DNA from 4 places in the Pseudomonas sp. SB113 genome. Region 4 is predicted to be linked to each of the others. Evidence: predicted binding sites of a transcription regulator. Region 4 holds the regulator's gene; each other region holds the start of a gene.
The links. Region 4 encodes FliA, which starts transcription of late flagellar genes. Its sites were predicted from a motif close to CTAAAGTTTNNNNNNNNNNNGCCGNTAA; they were not measured.
Positions count from the first base shown of each region.

Region 1 (5,484 bases), on a different contig from region 4:
TGCCGCAACTGTTCGAACTACTGATCGAACTGGCCGAAGCCGACTCCAACGTACCCCAGGCCCTGCGCGGGCATTTCGCCTTTGCCGAAGACCGCCTGAATGCGCCGCCCAGTGCCGGCCGCGACCTGTGGTTCAAGCGCTTTGTCGACGGCGATATCGTCGGCTGCGCCTGGACCGAAATCGGCGCCGTGGCCATCGGCGACGTTGTCACCAAGGTCAGTCCGGACGGCGATCAGTGGAAACTCAACGGTGAAAAGTTCTACAGCACCGGCAGCATTTTCTCTGACTGGATCGACGTGTACGCCCAGCGCAGCGACACCGGCGGCGATGTGATCGCCGCCACTCGCGCGCGCCAACCCGGCGTGGAACACAGCGATGACTGGGACGGTTTTGGCCAGCGCACGACCGGCAGCGGCACCTCGCGCTTTACCGATGCGGTGGTGGAGGCGGAAAACGTCATCGACTTTGCGACCCGCTTCAAATACCAGACCGCGTTCTACCAACTTGTCCTGCTGGCCAGCCTCGCCGGTATCGGCCGTGCCGCCTTGCGCGATGTGGCCCACCAGGTGCGCAACCGCAAGCGCATCTACAGCCATGGCAATGCCCAGCACGTCAGCCAGGATGCACAAATCCAGCAGGTGGTGGGCGAAGTCGCCGCCTTGGTCTACGCCGCCGAAGCCAGCGCGCTGAGGGCTGCGATACCGGCACAGCGGGCGTACCTGGCGCGTTTCGGTGGGGATGAGGAGGTCGAGCGCGAAGCCAACGTGGCCGCCGAAATCGAGTCAGCCACGGCGCAGGTGGTGGTGTCGGAACTGATCCAGCGCGCCACCAGTGAGTTGTTCAACGCACTGGGGGCCTCGGATGTGCGCCAGGGCAAGTCCCTCGACCGCCATTGGCGCAATGCACGGACCGTGTCGTCACACAACCCGGTGATCTACAAGGCGCGCATCGTGGGGGATTGGGTGATCAATGGCACCGAGCCGCCGTTTGTGTGGCAGATCGGCAATGGCCCGGCGAAAGCCTGAGGCTGAGCGGGTTCAAAACTGTGGCGGCCTTCGGGCCGGCCATGTCGTTGGATTTGAGCGAGTACATATCCATTGCTGCGGTAACGGCTGATATGGGTTCCGCCCTTACGGCGGGTCACTTTTGGAAAAGAGCCCCAAAAGTAAAAAAGGGCTCTTGCCCCAACACTCGGCACCTCGCTTAGGCTCGGTGTGCCCGAACGAAGGCCAGCGTGTTTAACGGGGCGCCTAGGATCAAGATCAAAAGCCAGAGCAAAAGCAGGCTGAGGCCTACCTGCTGGATGGAGATCCAAATGTGGGAGGGGCGGTGCGACGATTCGACTTGCCCCCGATAGCGCCGGGTCAGTTAAAAAATAAGGGACTGACACTCCCTCATCGGGGCATAGGTATCTACACATCTTGAGCCGAGCCCCCTGCGTAGATACCGTCTTATCCAGCACCGCGTAAAACCCCGTAGCAGCTGCCGAGCCCCGGCGAGGCTGCGTTGGCCGCGACTCGAGCTTGAATCGGCAGCGCGCCTGACGCAGCCTCGCTTGCGCTCGGCAGTTGCTACGGGAGGAGGCCTTGATGGGGTTGGCATTCGTAGCAGCTGCCGAGCCCCGGCGAGGCTGCGTCGGCCGCGACTCGAGCTTGAATCGGCAGCGCGCCTGACGCAGCCTCGCTTGCGCTCGGCAGCTGCTACGGGGGTAGGCCTTGATGGGGTTGGCATTCGTAGCAGCTGCCGAGCCCCGGCGAGGCTGCGTTGGCCGCGACTCGGGCTTGAATCGGCAGCGCGCCTGACGCAGCCTCGCTTGCGCTCGGCAGCTGCTACGGGGGGAGTCGGATGATCAGATGGCGACAATCATCAGGACTTGAAACGCCCCACCAGGCCATTCAACTCATCCGACAGATTCGACAAGCGCCCCGAGTCGTCCTGCGCCGAGTTGGCCAGGCTTTCCACCAGTCGCGCTTCGTCGTAGATCTGCTGGATATGCCGGTTGATCTCTTCGGCCACGCTGTGTTGTTCCTCGGCGGCAGCGGAGATTTGCAGGTTCTGGTCGCGGATTTCGTTGACCGACAACTGGATGCCTTCAAAGCTGTCGCGCGCGCTTTCGATGGACGACACGCTGGCTCGTGACAGGTCCAGGCAACTGCCCATTTTTTGCGTGACTTCCTGGGTCTTGTTTTCCAGGGTGCCGAGCAGGTGCTCGATCTCGCCGGTGGAGTCGGAGGTGCGCTTGGCCAGCGCGCGCACTTCGTCGGCGACCACGGCAAAACCACGGCCCTGGTCACCGGCACGGGCGGCCTCGATGGCGGCGTTGAGCGCCAGCAGGTTGGTCTGTTCGGCAATCGCGCGGATGGTGCCGATGATCTGGTTGATGCTGCGGCTGCCGGCTTCGAGTTCGACCATGGCGTCGGACGACTCGGTCAAGCGGCGGCCCAGGCGGTTGACGTTATCGGTGGTGACTTCGATCTGTTGCTTGCCCTCGGCCACACGGCGATGGCCGTTCTCCGCCGACTCTGCCGCACTGCTGCAGGAGCGCGCGACCTCGTTGGCGGTGGCGACCATTTCGTTGAAGGCGGTGGACACCAGTTCCACCGCCTCGCGCTGGCGCCCGGCGGCTTCGTTCATGTTGTGCGCCACTTCGCTGTTGACCTTGGAGGCGTTATGCAAATTGGCCGAAGCCGCGCCGATGTGCTGGATCAGTTGGCGAATGGCGGCGAGGAATTTGTTGAACCAGCCGGCCAGTTCAGCTGTTTCATCCTTGCCCTGCACCTGCAGGGCGTGGCGCAGGTCGCCTTCACCTTCGGCAATCGACTGCAAACCGCTGCTGACCTGGCCGATGGGCTTGACGATCACTTTGGAAAACGCCGCCGCGAGCACGCCGAAGATCAGCACCAGCACGCCGACGATGACAGCGGTGAGGTAGGTCATGCGCATGGCTTCGGCCATGACTTCGCGGTGTTCGATCAGGCCGATATAGCGCCAGCCCAGGCCGGGGGAGGTCCACACGTTAGCCATGTAGCGCACGCCGTTGATTTCCACCTCGGTAGAACCTTGGGAGGTTTCGGCCAGGTGTGCATAGGCGGCCCCCAGGTCCTTGAGCGGCTTGAAGCTGTGGGCGGCATCGCGTGGGTCGACCAGCACCACGCCGTCTTCGATCAGCATCACGTAGCCGCTTTCGCCGAGCTTGATGCTCTTGACCAGTTCGGTGAGGTTCTTCAGCGACACGCTGACCACGAACACGCCCTTGGCTTTGCCGGCGTTATCCAGCAAGGCGCGCGCGGTTCCCACCAGCGCCACGTCGTCTTTGTCGTAATAGTAAGCCGGCGTGCGCACGGTCTTGCCGGGGCTGGCCATGGCGGCCTTGTACCACGGGCGGGCGCGTGGGTCGTACTTGGCCAGTTGCGGGTCATCCGGCCATTTGACGTAGGTGCCGTCTTCCAGGCCGACGGACAGGATGGCCGCTGCCGGGTGCGTGGCGCCAAAGCGCGCAAAGCGCTCGATGACCGCTTGTGCCGCCGCCGGCATTGGCTGGCTGGCCGCGTCGGCGGGCTGGTAGTTCTTCAGCGTTTCCACGGAGGTGTATACAGGATCCGTGGCCATTTGATCGACGTTCTGCAGCGTGCCGTCGAAGAACTGGCGGATATTGCCATCGATCTGGCGGATTTCCCGGGTGCTGCCATCGATAAACTGGTCAACGGCCTGGGTCCGTGTGTTCATCACGGAGATGACCGCCACCAGGCTTACCGGGATAAACGCGACCGAGACAAAAGCCAGCACCAGCTTATTTTTTATTTTCATCGAGACGACCATCAGCGTAGGGGGCGGTCAAATCGTCTCGTTCCGGAAAAAGAGCGCGGCGATTTGCTATCACCGCTGTTTCGGCCCAGCGCCGGTGAAACTTTAGGGTTTTTTGTACACAATACAAAGTGCTTATTGTTCTGTATCCAATCAGTAGACATCACGCAGATAGCGCTTCTGTTCGCTCAATTGGCGCCAGTACTCCACGGCGCCCTCAACGCCAAGCCCGCCGTGGGTTTGCGCGACTTGGCGCAGGGCCTGGTCGACGTCCTTGGCCATATGGCTGGCATCCCCGCAGATGTACAACTGCGCGCCGTCCTGCAACCAGCGCCACAGCTCGGCGCCGTGTTCGTGGATGCGGTCCTGCACGTAGACCTTCTGCGCCTGGTCGCGAGAGAACGCCAGGCTCAGGTGAGTGAGCAAGCCGTCGTGCTGCATGCCTTGCAGTTCGTCCTGGTAGTAAAAGTCGCTGGCCGCGTGTTGCTCGCCAAAGAACAGCCAGTTGCGGCCCTGATGCCCCTGGGCCCGACGTTCCTGCAAAAACGCGCGGAACGGCGCCACACCGGTGCCGGGGCCGATCATGATCATCGGCACGTCGCCGTCGGCAGGTGTGCGGAAGTGCTTGGACGGCTGCACGAACAACGGCACCTCGCTGTCTGCGGCGCGGTCGGCGAGGAAGGTCGACGACACGCCCTTGCGCTTGCCATAACGCACGGCGGCCACGGTGAGGTGCACTTGCTGCGGGTAGGCTTTGGCGCTTGAGGCGATTGAGTACAAGCGTGGTTGCAGGCGCTTGAGGGTGCCGAGCAGTTCGTCCGCCGAACAATCGATGGGGTACTCGTGCAGCACGTCCACCAGTTGCCGGCCCCACAGCCAGTCTTGCAGTTCGGCCTTGTGCTCAGGGCCCAGCAGGTGTTTAAGGCCTGGGTTGGCGGTGCGCTCGGCAATAAAGGCCAGGGTGTCGCTGCTGGGGCGGGCGATTTCGAAACGCTGGGTCAGTGCCTGGTGCAGCGGTACATCGCCGAAGGTGTCGATGTTTACGCAGGCCGTGGCATCCAGGCGCGTCAGGTCGAGCAGTTCGCTGACCAGTTCCGGGCAGTTGCGCGGCATGACCCCCAGGGCATCACCGGCTTCATAGCTCAGCCCGGAGTCGGTCAGGTCCAGGGCGAACTGGCGGGTTTCCTTGTGGGGGCTCCGCGGATTCAGGTGCCGGTTGAGCAGCAGCCGTGAGCCATGCAGCTTGGTTTTGCCCGCCGGGGTGGCGGGTGGGGCGAGCGTTGCGGGCTTGGCCGGGTTGAGGGTGTGTTGCAGCTGTGCCAGCCAGGCGTAGGCGCGTTCTTCGAATTCGGTGTCGCAGTCCACGCGCTCCAGCAGGCGGGTTGCGCCCAACTCCAGCAGGCGCTGGTCAAGGCGTTTGCCGTGCTTGCAGAACTGGTCGTAATTCGGATCGCCCAGGGCCAGTACCGCAAAGCGCAGCGACTCCAGGCGGATCTCGGCGGTACTCAGGCTGTGCCAGAAGCCTTCGCCGTTGTCCGGTGGGTCGCCGTCGCCGAAGGTGCTGCTGATCAGCGCCAGGTTTTGCGTGCTTGCCAGCTTGCTGGCGGGAAAATCCGCCATCGCACTGAGCTCGACGCTGATGCCGGCGTCGCGCAGGCGCTTGGCGAACCGTTCGGCGAG
Region 1 covers NZ_JBFMHW010000016.1:99,765-105,248, reverse strand. Annotated here, with positions in the region: gene AB1462_RS20760 (acyl-CoA dehydrogenase family protein) at 1-1,025, shown strand, start outside; gene AB1462_RS20755 (methyl-accepting chemotaxis protein) at 1,867-3,807, opposite strand; gene AB1462_RS20750 (molybdopterin-dependent oxidoreductase) at 3,958-5,484, opposite strand, start outside.
Region 1: AB1462_RS20755 (methyl-accepting chemotaxis protein) is a predicted target of FliA. The motif match lies at 3,886-3,913, and genes of this name have one in related genera.

Region 2 (5,484 bases), on a different contig from region 4:
TCCTGTGGGTTTAATCTGCCAAACTAATGCGAATAATTATCAACAGATTTATTATTCGCCAAGGACGGTACTTAAGGGAGAGTCCGTTCCATGTCTGTGCAACAACACAGCGGTAAAGGTTTTACACCCAGTCTGATCGCGTTGGCGGTCTGTCTCGCCACCTCGCACGCGGCCTTCGCTGCCGACGCGCAGACGCCGACAACCACCCTGGAACTGGGTGCTACCCAGATCTCCGGCGAGCAGCAGTTGGGCGAAACCACCGAGGGCACACAGTCCTACACCACCGGCGCAATGAAGACCGCGACCAAACTGCCCCTCACCCTGCGTGAAACCCCGCAGGCGGTCACCGTCATTACCCGTCAGCGCATGGATGACCAGGCGATGACCAGCATCAACGACGTGGTCAACGCCACGCCGGGGCTGTTCCTTAATTACTCCAGCGGACCTGGCCGGCAGTCCTACACCGCGCGCGGCTTCGACATCGACAACCTGATGTATGACGGCATCCCCAGCGGCTATAACGGGGTTTCGGTCGGCGCCCAGCCGAACCTGGCGATGTTCGACCGTGTCGAGGTGGTGCGCGGCGCTACCGGCCTGGTGACCGGTGCGGGTAATCCTTCGGCGGCCATCAACCTGATCCGCAAACGGCCGCTGGACGAGCAAAAAGTCACCCTCACCGGCGCTGCCGGCAGCTGGGATGACTACCGTGGCGAACTCGACGCCTCCAGCCCGCTCAACGACAGCGGCACCTGGCGCGGTCGAGTGGTCACCTCCTACCGTGACGCCAACAGCTTCATCGACCACGCCGAGGACTATCACGGCCTGTTCTACGCCGTCACCGAAGCCGACCTGAGCGAAGACACCAGCCTGACCCTCGGCTTCTCGAACCAGAAGGACAAGACCAACTACTTCTGGGGCTCGTCAATGATCGGCCAGGACGGCCATCACCTGGACCTACCGCGCTCCTACAACCCCGGCACCGACTGGGAGAACAAAGACCAGGAAATCAACACGGTCTTCGCCGAACTGCGCCAGCGCCTGGCCAATGACTGGAAGCTTCAGGTCAACGCCAACTACGCCGAACAGAACGCGTTGTTCTCCGGCTCCTACCAGTCGCGCTGGGTCAACAACACCCTGGCGCGCACTGTCTACCAGGCCGCCTACGACGAAAACCAGGCCGGCGTCGACGCCTTTGCCAGCGGCCCGTTCCAGGCGTTCGGGCGCACCCATGAACTGGTGGTGGGCGCCAGCCGACGCATCTACGACATGACCACCCACGACTACAGCCCCTACAACATGAACTGGCCGCTCACTGCGGGCAAACCGGACTTCGTCCACACCTCCGATACCCGCGAAGTCACCACCCAGGATGGTTTCTACCTGACTTCGCGCCTGAGCCTGGCCGACCCGCTGAAACTGATCCTCGGCGCACGCCTGGACTGGTATGACTACGATGCCCATGGCGACAACACCGGCGACTACAAGGTCACCCGCAACCTCACGCGCTACGCGGGGCTGATCTACGAGCTGGACGACCAGCACTCGGTCTATGTCAGCTACAGCGACATCTTCACGCCGCAGAGTTCCAAGGACACGTCCGGTACCCCGGTCAAACCGATTGTCGGCAAGAACTACGAGGTCGGCATCAAGGGCGAATACCTGGGTGGCGCGCTGAATGCGAGCGTGGCGCTGTTCCGTGTCGACCAGGAAAACCGCGCCACGCAAGTGACCGTGCAAAACTGCCCGCAGACCGAGTGCTATGAAGCCTCCGGCGAGATTCGCAGCCAAGGTATCGACTTCGAACTGCAAGGCGCGCTGACCGAAAACTGGCAGGTCGGCGGTGGCTACACCTACGCCCGCACCCACACCATCAAGGACGACGCCAACCCGCAGAAGGTCAACAAGCAGTACGACACCGACACCCCGGAGCACCTGTTCAAGCTGACCACCCGCTACAACTTCCAGGGCCCGCTGGAGAAACTGCGCGTGGGTGGCAACATCTCCTGGCAGAGCCGCATGTACAACGACGTCAAACTGACTGATGGCAGCACCTATCGCCTACAGCAGGGCGCCTACGCCGTCACCGACCTGATGGCCGGCTACAAGGTCAACGACCACCTGGACCTGCAGCTCAACGCCAACAACATCTTCGACCGCCGCTATTACTCCACCATCGCCAACTCCGCGAGCTACGGTGGCGACGCCTACGGCACTCCACGCAATATGATGCTGACTGCCAAGTACAGCTTCTGATCCACCTGGCGAACGGGGGTCCTAATGTGGGAGGGGCTTGCTCCCGATAGCGTTGGGTCAGTCAATGATGCTGTGACTGTGCTACCGCTATCGGGAGCAAGCCCCCTCCCACATTCCCCCCCCGCTTGCCACCAGGAATGTCGTCTGCCCCCTCTGAACGCGTTCGCACTTAAAGTCCCCTCCCCCCATGCCGATAAGCTTTTTGGTTTCCCTGCACCTGCAAAGTGCCTGATACCTGCTTTGCTCTGTACCAGCGGGCCGTAGTGGCACGCCGCATGCTTTGATCCTTGCCAGACCACATGGAGTAAGAGTGAATGCCCGCACGCGCACGTTTCCTGGAGCACTACCGCAAGGCCGACCGCATCATGCTGGCGTTGATATGGCTGATGTTCCTGTTCTCCGTCGGCCTGGCGTTCTGGCACGACACCCTGATCCAGGCGATTGTCGTGGGGGCAGGCACAAGCGCCGTGCTCACCGCGCTCTACCGCGTCATCGGCGGCACTCGGGTGATGCGTTGCGCACTGGGCGCAGGCTTGATGGTCATGGCGGCGCTGCACATCAACCAGGCCCAGGGCGTGATCGAAGCGCACTTCGGGATTTTCGCGCTGCTGGCGGTACTGACGTTCTATCGAGACTGGCTGCCGATCCTGGTGGCCGCACTGACGATTGCAGTACACCACGTGGTGTTCCATGCATTGCAGCATCAAGGCTTCCCGGTGTTTGTGATGGCGCATCACGGCGGTTGGACCATGGTGTTCGTCCACGCCTTCTACGTGGTGATGGAAACCATCGCCCTGCTCTACCTCGCGGTAAACAGCCAGGCCGAAGCGGTGGAGAGCGAGGAAATGCTGGAAAAAATGCTCGCCGTCACCACCCAATTCACCGTGGATAGCGCCAAAGGCGAAGGCAAGGTGCACGTATCCCTCGCCAAGCGCTTCGACCATTTCCTGCAACAGATCACCCACCTTATCGACGGCGTCGCCCGCGACTCCCACGGCCTCGGCCAACTCGGCCAGGAACTGGCCCACGCCAGCGGCACCCTGGAAAAAGGCGCGCGCCACCAACTAGTCGAAATCGCGCAAATGACCGACTCCATGCAGCGCATGGAAGACGCCATGGGCCACATTACGGTGCACGTCGAAGAAGCGGTTGAACACGCGGGCGTCGCCAGCCAACAAATCCTGCGCGGCCAGGAAAGCGTCGGCCGCGCCCAACACGAAATCACCCAACTGGCCACCCGCCTGGAAGGCACCAACCACACCGTCCAAGGCCTGGCCGTTAAGGCCGAACAAATCGGCTCGGTACTGGAAGTCATCAGCAGCATCGCCAACCAGACCAACCTCCTCGCCCTCAACGCCGCCATCGAAGCCGCCCGCGCCGGCGAACAAGGCCGCGGCTTCGCCGTCGTCGCCGACGAAGTACGCAGCCTGGCGCAACGCACCGCCGTCTCCACCCAGGAAATCAAAACCATCATCGAGGGCCTGCAGCAAGGCAGCCGCCAGGCCGTGGAAGCCATGCACGACAGCCGCCAGGGCGTGGAACGCTGCGTGGAAGACAGCCAACTCGCGGTGGAAATGCTACGGGCGGTGGGCAATGACATCAGCCAGATCGATGCGCTGAATGGGCGGATTGTGATCACCACGCGGGAACAGACTTCAGCGAACCTGGAGATTGTCGGACGCTTGCAGTCGGTGCAGAGCATTGCGCAGAGCACGGCAGAGGATGTGGAGATGTTGGCCAGGAGCAGCGAGCAGTTGCCGCCGATTGCGGTGCGGTTGGATGCGTTGGGGAGAAGGTTTCATCAGTGAGGGGGATGGAGGGGCTGCTTTCGGTGAAAGTCCGTTATTTTTGAAGGGTTGCTATCGGCCAACCGCGGACAGTGACCGAATCGTTGCGAGCGACCCATCGCCACTCAAGGTCGCGCGCTCGGTGGTGGACCTTGAACGAGCTGACGGGATCAGACGCGAACACATGGCCCAGGGGCTGCAATATCGGCCGACAATGCTCCAGCCCGTGTCACCCCTTGGTAAGATCAACCAACGGCGTCTGCCGCACCTCAGTCTCCCGCCCATCCTGAATCTCGCTAACCTCCTTCAAGGCTCTATCCACCGCCGCCTTATCCGCCAACAAGCTATAGCTGATGCGGAACTGCTTGTGTTCCTTGGGCCCAATTGTCGGTACCAGATTCAGTGGCCGCTGATAACGGCGGTTGTAGGAAAAGCTTGTCCCCGGCTCCAGCCCCGTGACATAGCCCTGACCTTGGGTGTCGGTGTTTTTCCACAGGGAAAACACGGGCAGTGTCTGGGTATTGAAGCCGACCGAAACGCCCAGGCTGCCGGCCTTGTTATGCAACACGGTCAACGTATCGCCCTTGGCATCGGCATACGGCACCACGTTGTACACCGTTTCGTCGTAGTCCCTGGTCGGTGCACGGTAGGTTTGCCAGTCGGGGAGATCGTCCTTGGCCTTGTCGTTGAACGGCGACACCTGTTTCACCGGCGCGGCGAAACGAGCGCCCTGCTCCAGGAATGGGGTGCTGAAGTTGCTGTGATACAGCGCCTGGTATTCCTTCGGATAGTCGCCGTTGTTGGTCAGGGTGTCGTTGAGGGCGAACACCACGCTTCCGGGTTCGGTGACCAGTTCGGTCGCGACCGAGAAGTCGACCTTCTTGAACGCCTGCTCTTTCAGCTCGCCGCGCAGAGTGATGGCGTACGGTGGTTTTTCATCGATATGCAGCGTGACTTTATTCGCAGGAATGTTGGCGGCCCGACCGTGCAGGGTCAGCAGTTCGCCGTTGTCGACGCCTGGGTGGCCGACCCATTCGTATCCACAGCGGGTGACCAGCTCATTGAAACCTTCCAACCAGCCCAGACCACCGCGGCCATTGAGTTCGATGAAAGACGGATTGACCACTTCCTTGACCGGCGAATCCCAGCCCATGCGTACATTGCCAACCGAGGCCTGCAAGACGTTCATTCCGCGAGTCGGCACTACCGAGAGTTTCATCGTGCCATTATCGATGTCGACGATACTGACGCCCTCCTGCCGACCGCCGTGCAAGGTACGCAAGGTAACGCTGAAGGGTTTGTCGGTTTTTATTCCGAGTTGCTGACTGGTGATCCGCCAGCTCTGGGCGGCTTTGTCAGTGTCGAGCAGAACGTAATCCCAGGCCATGGCATGGGAGGCAGCGGACAGTGCGCTGATGGCAACAAAAAGTTTGAGCGGGGTCAT
Region 2 covers NZ_JBFMHW010000016.1:50,686-56,169, forward strand. Annotated here, with positions in the region: gene AB1462_RS20530 (TonB-dependent siderophore receptor) at 91-2,253, shown strand; gene AB1462_RS20535 (methyl-accepting chemotaxis protein) at 2,568-4,061, shown strand; gene AB1462_RS20540 (aldose 1-epimerase family protein) at 4,270-5,484, opposite strand.
Region 2: AB1462_RS20535 (methyl-accepting chemotaxis protein) is a predicted target of FliA. The motif match lies at 2,423-2,450, and genes of this name have one in related genera.

Region 3 (5,484 bases), on a different contig from region 4:
GACCCGGTCACCCGGGACTATCATGCCGATAGCCCTGTCTCTCACCGCAAGGAGCCGCTCGGAACGCCGATGCGCCAGATCTGGAAATCTTTTCGAGCCCTTTATTTCGCCTCCTTGATGATGCTGATTGGCTCCGGCCTGCTCAGTACATACCTGGCCTTGCGCCTGGCGGCCGACCATGTCGACAGCCTGTGGGTGGGTGCGCTGATGGCAGCCAACTACTTTGGCCTGGTGCTGGGTGGCAAGATCGGGCATCGCCTGATTGCCCGGGTCGGGCATATCCGTGCTTACGCCACCTGTGCCGGGATTGTCGGCGCAGCTGTGCTGGGCCATGGCCTGATCGATTGGTTGCCGGCCTGGATTGTGCTGCGGATGATCGTGGGCCTGGGGATGATGTGCCAGTACATGGTCATCGAAAGCTGGCTCAATGAGCAGGCAGATGCCAAGCAGCGTGGCGTGGTGTTCAGTGGTTATATGATCGCCTCCTACCTGGGGCTGGTATTGGGCCAGTTGATACTGGTGATGCATCCCCAGCTTGGTCTTGAGCTGCTGATGCTGGTGGCGCTGTGCTTCGCCCTGTGCCTGGTGCCGGTGGCCATGACCCGACGCATTCACCCGGCAGCCCTGCATCCTGCGCCGATGGAGCCGCGCTTCTTTATCAAGCGCGTGCCGCAGTCGCTGAGTACGGTGTTGGGGGCTGGCTTGATCGTCGGTTCGTTCTACGGTCTGGCGCCGCTTTATGCCTCCCAGCAAGGGTTGAGCACCGAACAGGTGGGTCTGTTCATGGGTAGCTGCATTTTTGCCGGGTTGCTGGTGCAGTGGCCGTTAGGCTGGTTATCGGATCGTTATGATCGCGCGCTGCTGATCCGCTGTTTCGCCTTGTGCCTGGCGGTGGCTGCACTGCCGCTGGCAATCATGACCCAGGTGCCGCTGGAAGTGCTGTTTGTCGCGGGCTTCCTGTGTTCCCTCGTACAGTTTTGCCTGTACCCATTGGCCGTGGCGTTTTCCAACGACCATGTGGAAGGGGATCGTCGGGTATCGCTGACGGCCATGCTGTTGGTGACCTACGGTATCGGCGCCAGTGTCGGGCCGTTGCTGGCGGGTGTGGTGATGAAGCTGTTCGGCAGCCAGATGCTGTACGCATTTTTCAGCCTGTGCGCGCTGATCCTGGTGTGGCGAATCCGGCCTAAGGCGGTGACCAACCTGCACCAGGTGGAAGATGCCCCTCTGCATCATGTGGCAATGCCCGACAGTATGTCGAGTTCGCCGCTGGTGGCTGCGCTGGACCCGCGGGTCGATGAGCAGGTGGTGCAGGAGCAGATGCAAACTGCCCCCGATCCCGAGCCGCAGGTCGATCCCGCGCCACCGGTGGATGAGCCCGCCTTCGAAGGGCCACCCGAGCCCCTGGGGCCGGAGGAACATCCCCACGACTTGAGCAGGGCGCGGCCCTGAAAGCAAAAACGGGCAGATCCCAAAGGGTCTGCCCGTTTTTTTGCTGCGATCGTTAAGGATTAAAAATCGTCGTCTTTGTCGAACCGTCGGGCTTCACGCTGCAGTTGGTACACAAAGCGCTCGACCTGACGTTGCACCAAACCACTCATGTTGTGGAAGCGCACACCGGCAAAGGTCGTGTTGATCCTTTCTTCGAAGTGCAGGTATCGCAGTTCGACAGCGGTGGTCATGCTGCCAAACGACAGGGCTGCGACAAAGCGGTCGTAGACCTGGCCCAGTTGCAGGCGCTCGGAAATATCGCCTTCAAAACGCAATTTGCAACCGGTGGCGGAAATATCCAGCAGTTTGCCGTTGACCGGCGCCTGTAGTTTCTCGCCGCCCAGCTCGATATTCACCAGTTGCGCCAGCTTCAGTGCGGCGCGGAAGGCGTTGCGACGCTGATGGTAGACCACCTCGTCCGGCAGGCTGCCGGTGTAGATACGGTGGCCGCCTTTTTCGCTGATGCTCAGGGTGCCGTTGCTTTCCCAGGCGACGCGTACGCCATCATGGAAGCCTTCGATGCGAAAGGGTTCGCCGTTTTCGAGGTAACGCTCGCCGTCACGGGGGATCATTTCGTCCAGCGCCAGCATGTTGCTGTCGCGGTTGACGTCCACCAGATAGCTTTGGAAGCGCTGGCTGCGTTCGTGGAAGGTGATGATCAGCGGGTCATGGCTGTCTTGCAGCATCCGCAAGGTGCCGGCGATTTCCAGAGGCGTGGTGAGGACCTTGGGTGGCTGCGGAGCATCTTCCGCATTAAGGGCGTTGAACACGGTTCTTCCATCTCCAGACAAAATACGACTACACGCAAGAGCCGGCATTTTGCCAGCATGTGACGGGCCTTGGATAGGGCGCGCTGTAAACCGGTGTCAGGCTTGGCTGCGGGTGCTTGGCTTGACCAGGCGCGAGGTGGAGCCCTGGGCGTTATAGAGTGCCGGAGGCTCTCCGCCGTGGAGTATACGCAACTGGTTGGCGGTCGTAGCTTGCTGAAGCTGGATCGACTGACCATTAAGCAGGTTGGCTTCCTGGCACTGGGCGAGCAACTGGTTGAGCTCTTTGCTCTGGGCCAAGAGTTGATCGCCGACCGAGGAGTGACTGGCCAACTGCGCCAGGCCGTCGTGGTCTGCCGGCAGGCCGAGGCTGATGAGGATCTGGCTGCGTTTTTTGCCGTGCTGTTCCAGCAGGACGATCAACGACTGTTTGCGCGCCAGAATTTCTTCCAGCAGCGGCATGTCCCGGCCATAGAGGGCCAGGGATTCTTCTTTGAGCAGCTCGAGCAACTGTTGCGTCGGCGCTAGATCATCAATGATCAGTTGAAGCAAATGTTCGTCGTGATGCATGGCTGGCCTTGGGTTTTAAGCGTCCAAAAGCCCTGCGCAGGCCTTTGCCTAGCGCTCGGCTTCGAAGTTAAGCAGCTTGCTGGCTACACGGTTGCTGTCGACTTTATAGCTGCCATCGGCGATCGCCTGCTTCAATTCGGCCACGCGGGCTTTATTGACTACCGGTTGATCGCGCAGCGAGTCAGTGACCTTCTGCAACTGTTGAGCCTCATTGCTCAGGTGTACGGATTCCCCGCTTTGGCTGGCATTGGCCTGTTCTGCCTTGGCGGGCAGCGCCGGGGCCTTGGCTTCTACGCTGTCCTTGGTGCCGGTGGTGCGCGTAGTGCCTGACGTCGTCGGGGTGTTATTCAAACGGCTGAAATCGATGACCATGATAAAAAAACCTCTGGGTATTTGGACGCTTGCCATGTTTTCGGCCATACCCTGACAAACTTTAGGCGCGAATGACAATAAATCTCCGCACGGCGCTTCTCGTGCACAGTGTAGGAAAACCCAGCGTCCTGTACCAGTAATCTATAACGCGACCTCGACTTGCCCTGGGGCTGTCACCCGCGCCTTGATCACGCGGTTGGAGTTGAGGTTCTTGACCCGAATCTGTTCGCTCATGCCGCCGTTGGACAATGCTTCGCCCGGCATTTTCACGTTTAAACCGCCGCTGCTGGCGGAGATCACCACCTGATCGCCCTTGCGAATGACCTCGGCCTGTTCCAGATGCACTAGGGTAATGACCTGATCGGTGACCACTGGTCGGGTCAATTTCTGTCCGATCGCCTGGTCCAGGGATGTCAGGTAGCCCTGGTTGATCTGGCTGATATCGCGTTCACGCAGTACAACGTCCTCAAAACCGATGATGCCCGTGCGTTTCAGCGGGCGAGCAACCACCACCACTTCACGGAACAATTTGACCTGGGCCGGCACGAACACGGTCCAGGGCGAGGCGCCTTCGCAGCGTACCTTGACCGTCACGCGCCCGATCGGTTGGGCGGGGCTTTCCAGGGTGGCTGTCAATTCCTTGTCACACATCGGCATGCGCAGGCGTGGGTCCAACTGGTTGACCTGGATTTCATAACGCCCCGGCGTCTGTGTGGTCGCCAGATAATCTTCTACAGTGAACTCAAGAAAGCCCTGAGTGACGCCGATAAGTAGATCAGGCAAGGTGACGTTCTCGGCACGGGCCGTGGCGCCCAGGCTGAAGGCGAGCAGTGCCAGCGGTACGCAGAGCAATCTGCAAAACCGTGTCAGGTGAAGGCGTCGGGAAACTGTCGTTTTAATGTCCATAATTCAACAAATAGCAAAGCTCGTGCCGTTTAGTGTTGGGTGCGCGTCGCCCTTGTAGGTATAGCCAAAGGTTTTAGCGTAGGAGTCATGGCATGGCAGGAGTAATGGATTCAGTAAACCAGCGCACACAGCTGGTAGGGCAGAATCGCCTGGAGTTGCTGCTTTTTCGCCTGGATGGCAAGCAGCTGTATGGCATTAACGTGTTCAAAGTGCGGGAAGTGTTGCAATGCCCGAAGCTGACGATCATGCCCAAGTCCAGCCCGGTGGTGTGCGGCGTCGCCAATATCCGTGGCGCGACCATCCCGATTCTTGACCTGGCCCTGGCCACCGGTTCGGCTGGCCTGCAGGATCGCGAGAATCCGTTCGTGATTATTACCGAGTACAACACCAAGACCCAGGGTTTCCTGGTGCGCTCGGTGGAACGTATCGTCAACATGAACTGGGAAGAGATCCATCCGCCGCCCAAGGGCACCGGGCGCGATCACTACCTCACGGCGGTGACGCGGGTCGATAACCAGTTGGTGGAAATCATCGACGTGGAGAAGATCCTCGCCGAAGTCGCACCCACCTCGGAATCGATTTCCGTGGGTGTGGTAGACGCCGAAACGGCGCACAAGGCGGTCTCGCTGCGAGTGCTCACGGTGGATGACTCCTCGGTGGCGCGTAAACAGGTGACACGCTGCCTGCAAACCGTCGGCGTGGAGGTTGTGGCGCTCAATGATGGTCGCCAGGCCCTGGATTACCTGCGCAAGCTGGTGGAGGAAGGCAAGAAGCCGGAAGAAGAATTCTTGATGATGATCTCCGACATCGAGATGCCGGAAATGGACGGCTATACCCTCACTGCTGAGATACGCAGCGATCCACGCATGCAAAAATTGCATATCATCCTGCATACTTCGTTGTCGGGCGTATTCAATCAGGCGATGGTCAAGAAGGTCGGTGCCGATGACTTCCTTGCCAAATTCCGCCCTGATGACCTGGCATCCCGGGTAGTCGACCGGATCAAGGCAGCAGATCACAGCTAGGGTTTTTCCCCTGGCGGTCATACGATTTTAGAGGCGGTATCAGTGTCTACGGGTAATTTGGATTTTGAACAGTTCCGGGTCTTCCTGGAAAAAGCCTGTGGCATATTGCTCGGTGAAAACAAGCAATACCTGGTATCCAGCCGTCTTAACAAACTGATGGAGCAGCAGGGCATCAAGTCCCTGGGCGAGTTGGTTCAACGGATCCAGGGGCAGCCGCGCAGTGGCCTTAAGGAGATGGTGGTCGATGCCATGACCACCAACGAAACCCTGTGGTTTCGCGATACCTACCCCTTTGAAGTGCTCAAGAGCAAAGTGCTGCCGGAGGCCATCAAGGCCAGCCCGGGCCAGCGCCT
Region 3 covers NZ_JBFMHW010000003.1:359,244-364,727, forward strand. Annotated here, with positions in the region: gene AB1462_RS06340 (MFS transporter) at 70-1,452, shown strand; gene AB1462_RS06345 (flagellar brake protein) at 1,512-2,261, opposite strand; gene AB1462_RS06350 (flagella synthesis protein FlgN) at 2,358-2,828, opposite strand; gene flgM (flagellar biosynthesis anti-sigma factor FlgM) at 2,877-3,200, opposite strand; gene flgA (flagellar basal body P-ring formation chaperone FlgA) at 3,342-4,106, opposite strand; gene AB1462_RS06365 (chemotaxis protein CheV) at 4,199-5,131, shown strand; gene cheR (protein-glutamate O-methyltransferase CheR) at 5,174-5,484, shown strand, end outside.
Region 3: flgM (flagellar biosynthesis anti-sigma factor FlgM) is a predicted target of FliA. The motif match lies at 3,238-3,265, and genes of this name have one in related genera.

Region 4 (5,484 bases):
CGGCACCTTGATGACGATCTTGGAACCCTGGCCCTTGGTCGAGTAGATGTTGATCGAACCGTTGAGCTGGCTGATCTTGGTCTTCACCACGTCCATGCCCACGCCACGGCCCGACACGTCGGAGATCTCGGTCTTGGTCGAAAAGCCAGGGGCGAAGATCAGGTTGTAGCACTCAGTGTCGGTGAGGCGGTCGGCGGCGTCCTTGTCCATCACGCCACGCTTGACCGCGATATTGCGCAGAATGGTCGGGTCCATGCCCTTGCCGTCATCGGTGATCGACAGCAGGATGTGGTCGCCTTCCTGCTCCGCCGCCAGGATCACCTTGCCGCCACGGGACTTGCCCGAGGCTTCGCGTTCTTCCGGGGTTTCGACACCGTGGTCGACAGCGTTGCGCACCAAGTGGACCAGCGGGTCGGCCAGGGCCTCGACAAGGTTTTTGTCGAGGTCGGTTTCTTCACCCACCAGTTCCAGGTTGATCTCTTTCTTCAGCTGGCGCGCGAGGTCGCGAACCAGGCGCGGGAAGCGGCCGAAGACTTTCTTGATCGGTTGCATCCGCGTTTTCATCACCGCGGTTTGCAGGTCGGCGGTGACCACGTCGAGGTTCGACACGGCCTTCTGCATGGCTTCATCGCCGCTGCTCAGGCCCAGGCGCACCAGGCGGTTACGCACCAGTACCAGTTCGCCGACCATGTTCATGATGTCGTCCAGCCGCGCGGTATCGACCCGTACGGTGGTTTCGGCTTCACTGGCCGGTTTTTCCGCGACCGGTGCGGCGGCGGCACGCGCTGGCGCCGGGGCAGCAGCCGGCGCAGGCGCAGGCTTGGCGGCTGGCGCGGCGGCGGCTTTGGCGGCAACCGGTGCCGCCGTGGCCGCAGCGGCGGCTGGGGCTGGGGCGACTTCGGTGAACTTGCCCTTGCCGTGCAGATCGTCCAGCAGCGCTTCGAATTCGTGATCGGAGATCAACCCATCGTCCGCCGGCTTGGCACCGGCAGCCGGTGCTGCGGCTGTAGCGGCGACTGCCGGCAAGGCGTCGGCCGCGAAGGTGCCCTTGCCATGCAATTGGTCGAGCAACGCTTCGAATTCGTCGTCAGTGATGTCGGTGCTGGCAGGCGCGGCAGGCGCATCCGCAGCAGCGGCGGCAGGGGCCACGGCATCAGCCGCGAACTGGCCTTTGCCGTGCAATTGGTCGAGCAAAGACTCGAACTCAGCGTCGGTAATGTCTTCGCTGCTCGGCGCGGCAGCCGGGGCAACGGCTGCCGGCGCTTCGGCCTCGGCCTTGACGGCGCTGAGGGAGCTGAGCAGTTGCTCGAACTCGCTGTCCGTCACATCCGCTTCAGGCTCCGCCACCGGTTCCGGTGCGGCTTCGACCACCGGCGCTGCCGAGGTGTCGGCCGGCTCTGCGTAGCGCGCCAGGGCGGCCAGCAGTTCCGGAGTGGCTGCGGTGATCGGGGCACGCTCGCGAACTTCGCTGAACATGCCGTTGACCGCATCCAGTGCTTCGAGAATCACGTCCATCAACTCCGAATCAACGTGACGCTCACCCTTGCGCAGGATGTCGAACACGTTCTCGGCGATGTGGCAGCACTCCACCAGCTCATGGAGCTGGAGGAAGCCGGCGCCCCCTTTTACAGTATGAAAACCGCGAAAAATTGCATTGAGCAGGTTCGCATCATCCGGGCGGCTTTCCAGCTCGACCAGTTGTTCGGACAGTTGCTCTAAAATTTCGCCGGCCTCTACAAGGAAATCCTGAAGGATCTCTTCATCGGCGCCGAAGCTCATGTGGGTGCTCCTTAGAAGCCTAAACTGGATAACAGGTCATCTACGTCATCCTGACCTGACACAACGTCTTCACGTTTATCGGCATGAATCTGCGGACCTTCACCCTTGGCGAGATGTTTTTGTGGATCTTTTTCAGAGAGGATCGCTTCGCGGTCATGTTCGATGCCGGCAAAACGGTCGACCTGGCCGGCCATGAGTACCAATTTGAGCAGGTTGCTTTCCACTTCGGTGACCAACTGGGTCACACGCTTGATCACCTGACCGGTCAGGTCCTGGTAATCCTGGGCGAGCAGAATGTCATTGAGGTTGCTGGAAACCGTGCGGTTTTCCTGCTCGCTGCGTGACAAAAACCCTTCAACCCGACGGGCCAGCTCACGAAACTCTTCTGCACCGACTTCACGGCGCATGAAGCGGCCCCAGTCAACGCTCAGGGCCTGGGCTTCCGTGGCCATGCCGTTAACCAGAGGCGTGGCGTTTTCCACCAGGTCCATGGTGCGGTTGGCCGCCGCCTCGGTCAGCCTGACCACATAGGACAGGCGTTCGGTGGCGTCGGTGATCTGCGAAATCTCTTCGGCCTGGGGCATGTGCGGGTCAATCTGGAAATTGACGATCGCACTGTGCAGCTCGCGTGTGAGCTTGCCCACTTCCTGGTACAGGCCGCGGTCACGGGTCTGGTTAAGCTCATGGATTAACTGCACAGCGTCGCCGAAATGGCCTTTTTCAAGGCTGTCGACCAACTGGTGAGCATGCTTTTTCAGGGTCGACTCAAAGTCGCCCTGTGACGTTTCTTTATGCTCCATAGCTCCCCCGCGATGGCATTAGCCGTGGATGCGTTCGAAGATCTTTTCGATCTTCTCTTTCAAGGCCTGTGCAGTGAATGGTTTGACTACGTAACCGTTGACCCCGGCCTGGGCGGCTTCGATGATCTGTTCACGCTTGGCTTCGGCGGTCACCATCAACACGGGGAGGCTGCGCAATTTTTCGTCGGCACGCACGTGGCGCAACAAGTCGATACCGGTCATGCCCGGCATGTTCCAGTCCGTTACCAGAAAGTCGATGCTCCCGCTGTTGAGGATCGGAATCGCCGTAAGGCCGTCATCCGCCTCGACCGTGTTTGTGAACCCAAGGTCACGCAACAGGTTTTTTATGATCCGCCGCATCGTTGAGAAGTCATCAACGATGAGGATTTTCATGTTCTTGTCCAATTCGACCTCCAAGCAGTCTTAAACGCGCCCAGCACCTGGACGCGCCATTTCAATCAACAGGCATTACACAAAAAGGACTGCCGGGGGCACCACGGCCCGAGCCCGCGAAGGCCTATCACCTTCGCGGTATCGCGTTGCAATGCTCCCCCACACTGCCTGTCAGCGCGCTCGCCACTCTCCCAAACGCCCCCGCAAGCGGGCGGCGCACTGGCTGTGCAACTGGCTGACACGCGATTCGCTGACCCCCAGGACCTCACCGATTTCCTTGAGGTTCAGCTCTTCGTCGTAGTACAGCGCCAACACCAACCGCTCGCGCTCCGGCAAGTTGGCAATGGCGTCCGCCAACGCCCCCTGGAAACGCTCATCTTCCAGGTCACGCGACGGCTCCATATGAGCGCTCGCGCCGTCCTCATGCAGCCCTTCGTGTTCGCCGTCCTGCAACAGGTCGTCGAAACTGAACAGGCGGCTGCCCAAGGTATCGTTCAAAATCCCGTAATAATCGTCGAGACTCAATTGGAGTTCGGCCGCAACTTCGTGATCTTTAGCGTCGCGACCGGTTTTTGCTTCAATTGCACGAATTGCGTCACTGACCATGCGGGTATTTCGGTGCACCGAACGCGGCGCCCAGTCACCCTTGCGCACCTCGTCGAGCATCGCGCCACGGATGCGGATCCCCGCATAAGTCTCGAAGCTCGCGCCCTTGCTCGCGTCGTACTTGGTCGACACTTCGAGCAGGCCGATCATGCCCGCCTGGATCAGGTCTTCGACCTGGACGCTGGCGGGCAGGCGTGCCAACAGGTGATAGGCAATGCGCTTGACCAGCGGCGCATAGCGCTCGATCAATTCGCCCTGGCTGTCACGGGCAGATTTCTTGTACACGTTATAGCCGTTCGCTGTCATAGCACCGGTCCCGCACTCGTCTGATGCACCAATCGCTCGACGAAAAACTCCAGATGCCCCCGAGGGTTGGCGGGCAACGGCCAGGTATCGACCTTCTGGGCAATAGCCTTGAACGCCAATGCGCATTTGGAACGAGGGAACGCTTCGTAGACTGCACGCTGCTTTTGCACAGCCTTGCGCACACACTCGTCGTAAGGAACCGCACCGACGTATTGTAAGGCGACATCGAGAAAGCGATCCGTGACCTTGGTCAACTTGGCGAACAGGTTGCGACCTTCCTGCGGGCTCTGGGCCATGTTGGCCAAGACGCGGAAGCGGTTCATGCCGTAGTCACGGTTAAGCAGTTTGATCAGGGCGTAGGCGTCGGTGATCGAGGTGGGTTCATCGCAGACCACCAGCAAGACTTCCTGCGCCGCGCGCACGAAGCTGACCACGGACTCGCCGATCCCGGCGGCGGTGTCGATCACCAGCACGTCGAGGTTGTCGCCGATGTCACTGAATGCCTGGATCAGGCCGGCATGCTGCGCCGGGCTCAGGTGCACCATGCTCTGGGTGCCGGAGGCGGCCGGCACGATGCGGATCCCGCCAGGGCCCTGGAGCAGCACGTCGCGCAGCTCACAGCGCCCCTCGATCACATCGGCAAGCGTGTGTTTGGGCGTCAGCCCCAGCAGAACGTCGACGTTCGCCAGCCCCAGGTCAGCATCCAGCAGCATGACGCGACGGCCAAGCTCTGCCAGGGCCAGGGACAAATTCACTGACACGTTAGTTTTCCCGACGCCACCTTTGCCGCCGGTCACCGCGATCACCTGTACGGGATGCATGCTGCCCATTTTATTTCTTTACCTTGTCTTGCTTAGACGCAGGCTACATGGCTTGGCCGCGTGAATCGCTTGCAGACCATCGATGTAGGTACATTTCACGGTGTTCATCACGCCTCAACCCACCCGTTTTGCCGGGTTGTGATAGAGGTCGGCGAACATGTCGGCCATCGCTTCCTCGCTAGGCTCTTCTTGCATTTGCACGCTGACGGCGCGGCTGACCAACTGATGACGGCGCGGCAGATGCAAATCATCCGGGATCCGCGGCCCGTCGGTCAGGTAGGCAACCGGTAGTTCATGGCTGATAGCCAGGCTCAACACTTCGCCCAGGCTGGCGGTTTCATCCAGTTTAGTCAGGATGCAACCGGCCAAACCGCAACGCTTGTAGCTGTGGTACGCAGCGGTAAGAACCTGTTTCTGGCTGGTGGTTGCAAGCACCAGGTAATTTTTCGACTTGATGCCACGCCCGGCCAGGCTTTCCAGCTGCATGCGCAATGCCGGATCGCTGGCTTGCAGGCCAGCGGTGTCGATCAGCACTACGCGTTTGCGCAGCAACGGGTCGAGCGCGTTGGCCAGGGATTGGCCCGGGTCGACGTGGGTGACCGGCACATTGAGGATACGGCCCAAGGTCTTGAGCTGTTCCTGGGCGCCGATGCGGTAGCTGTCCATGCTCACCAGCGCGATGTTATTCGCGCCGTACTTGAGCACATAGCGCGCCGCCAGCTTGGCGAGGGTGGTGGTCTTGCCCATGCCGGCAGGGCCGACCATGGCGATCACACCGC
Region 4 covers NZ_JBFMHW010000007.1:164,718-170,201, reverse strand. Annotated here, with positions in the region: gene AB1462_RS11845 (chemotaxis protein CheA) at 1-1,779, opposite strand, end outside; gene AB1462_RS11840 (protein phosphatase CheZ) at 1,791-2,579, opposite strand; gene AB1462_RS11835 (chemotaxis response regulator CheY) at 2,598-2,972, opposite strand; gene fliA (RNA polymerase sigma factor FliA) at 3,144-3,884, opposite strand; gene fleN (flagellar synthesis regulator FleN) at 3,881-4,714, opposite strand; gene flhF (flagellar biosynthesis protein FlhF) at 4,820-5,484, opposite strand, start outside.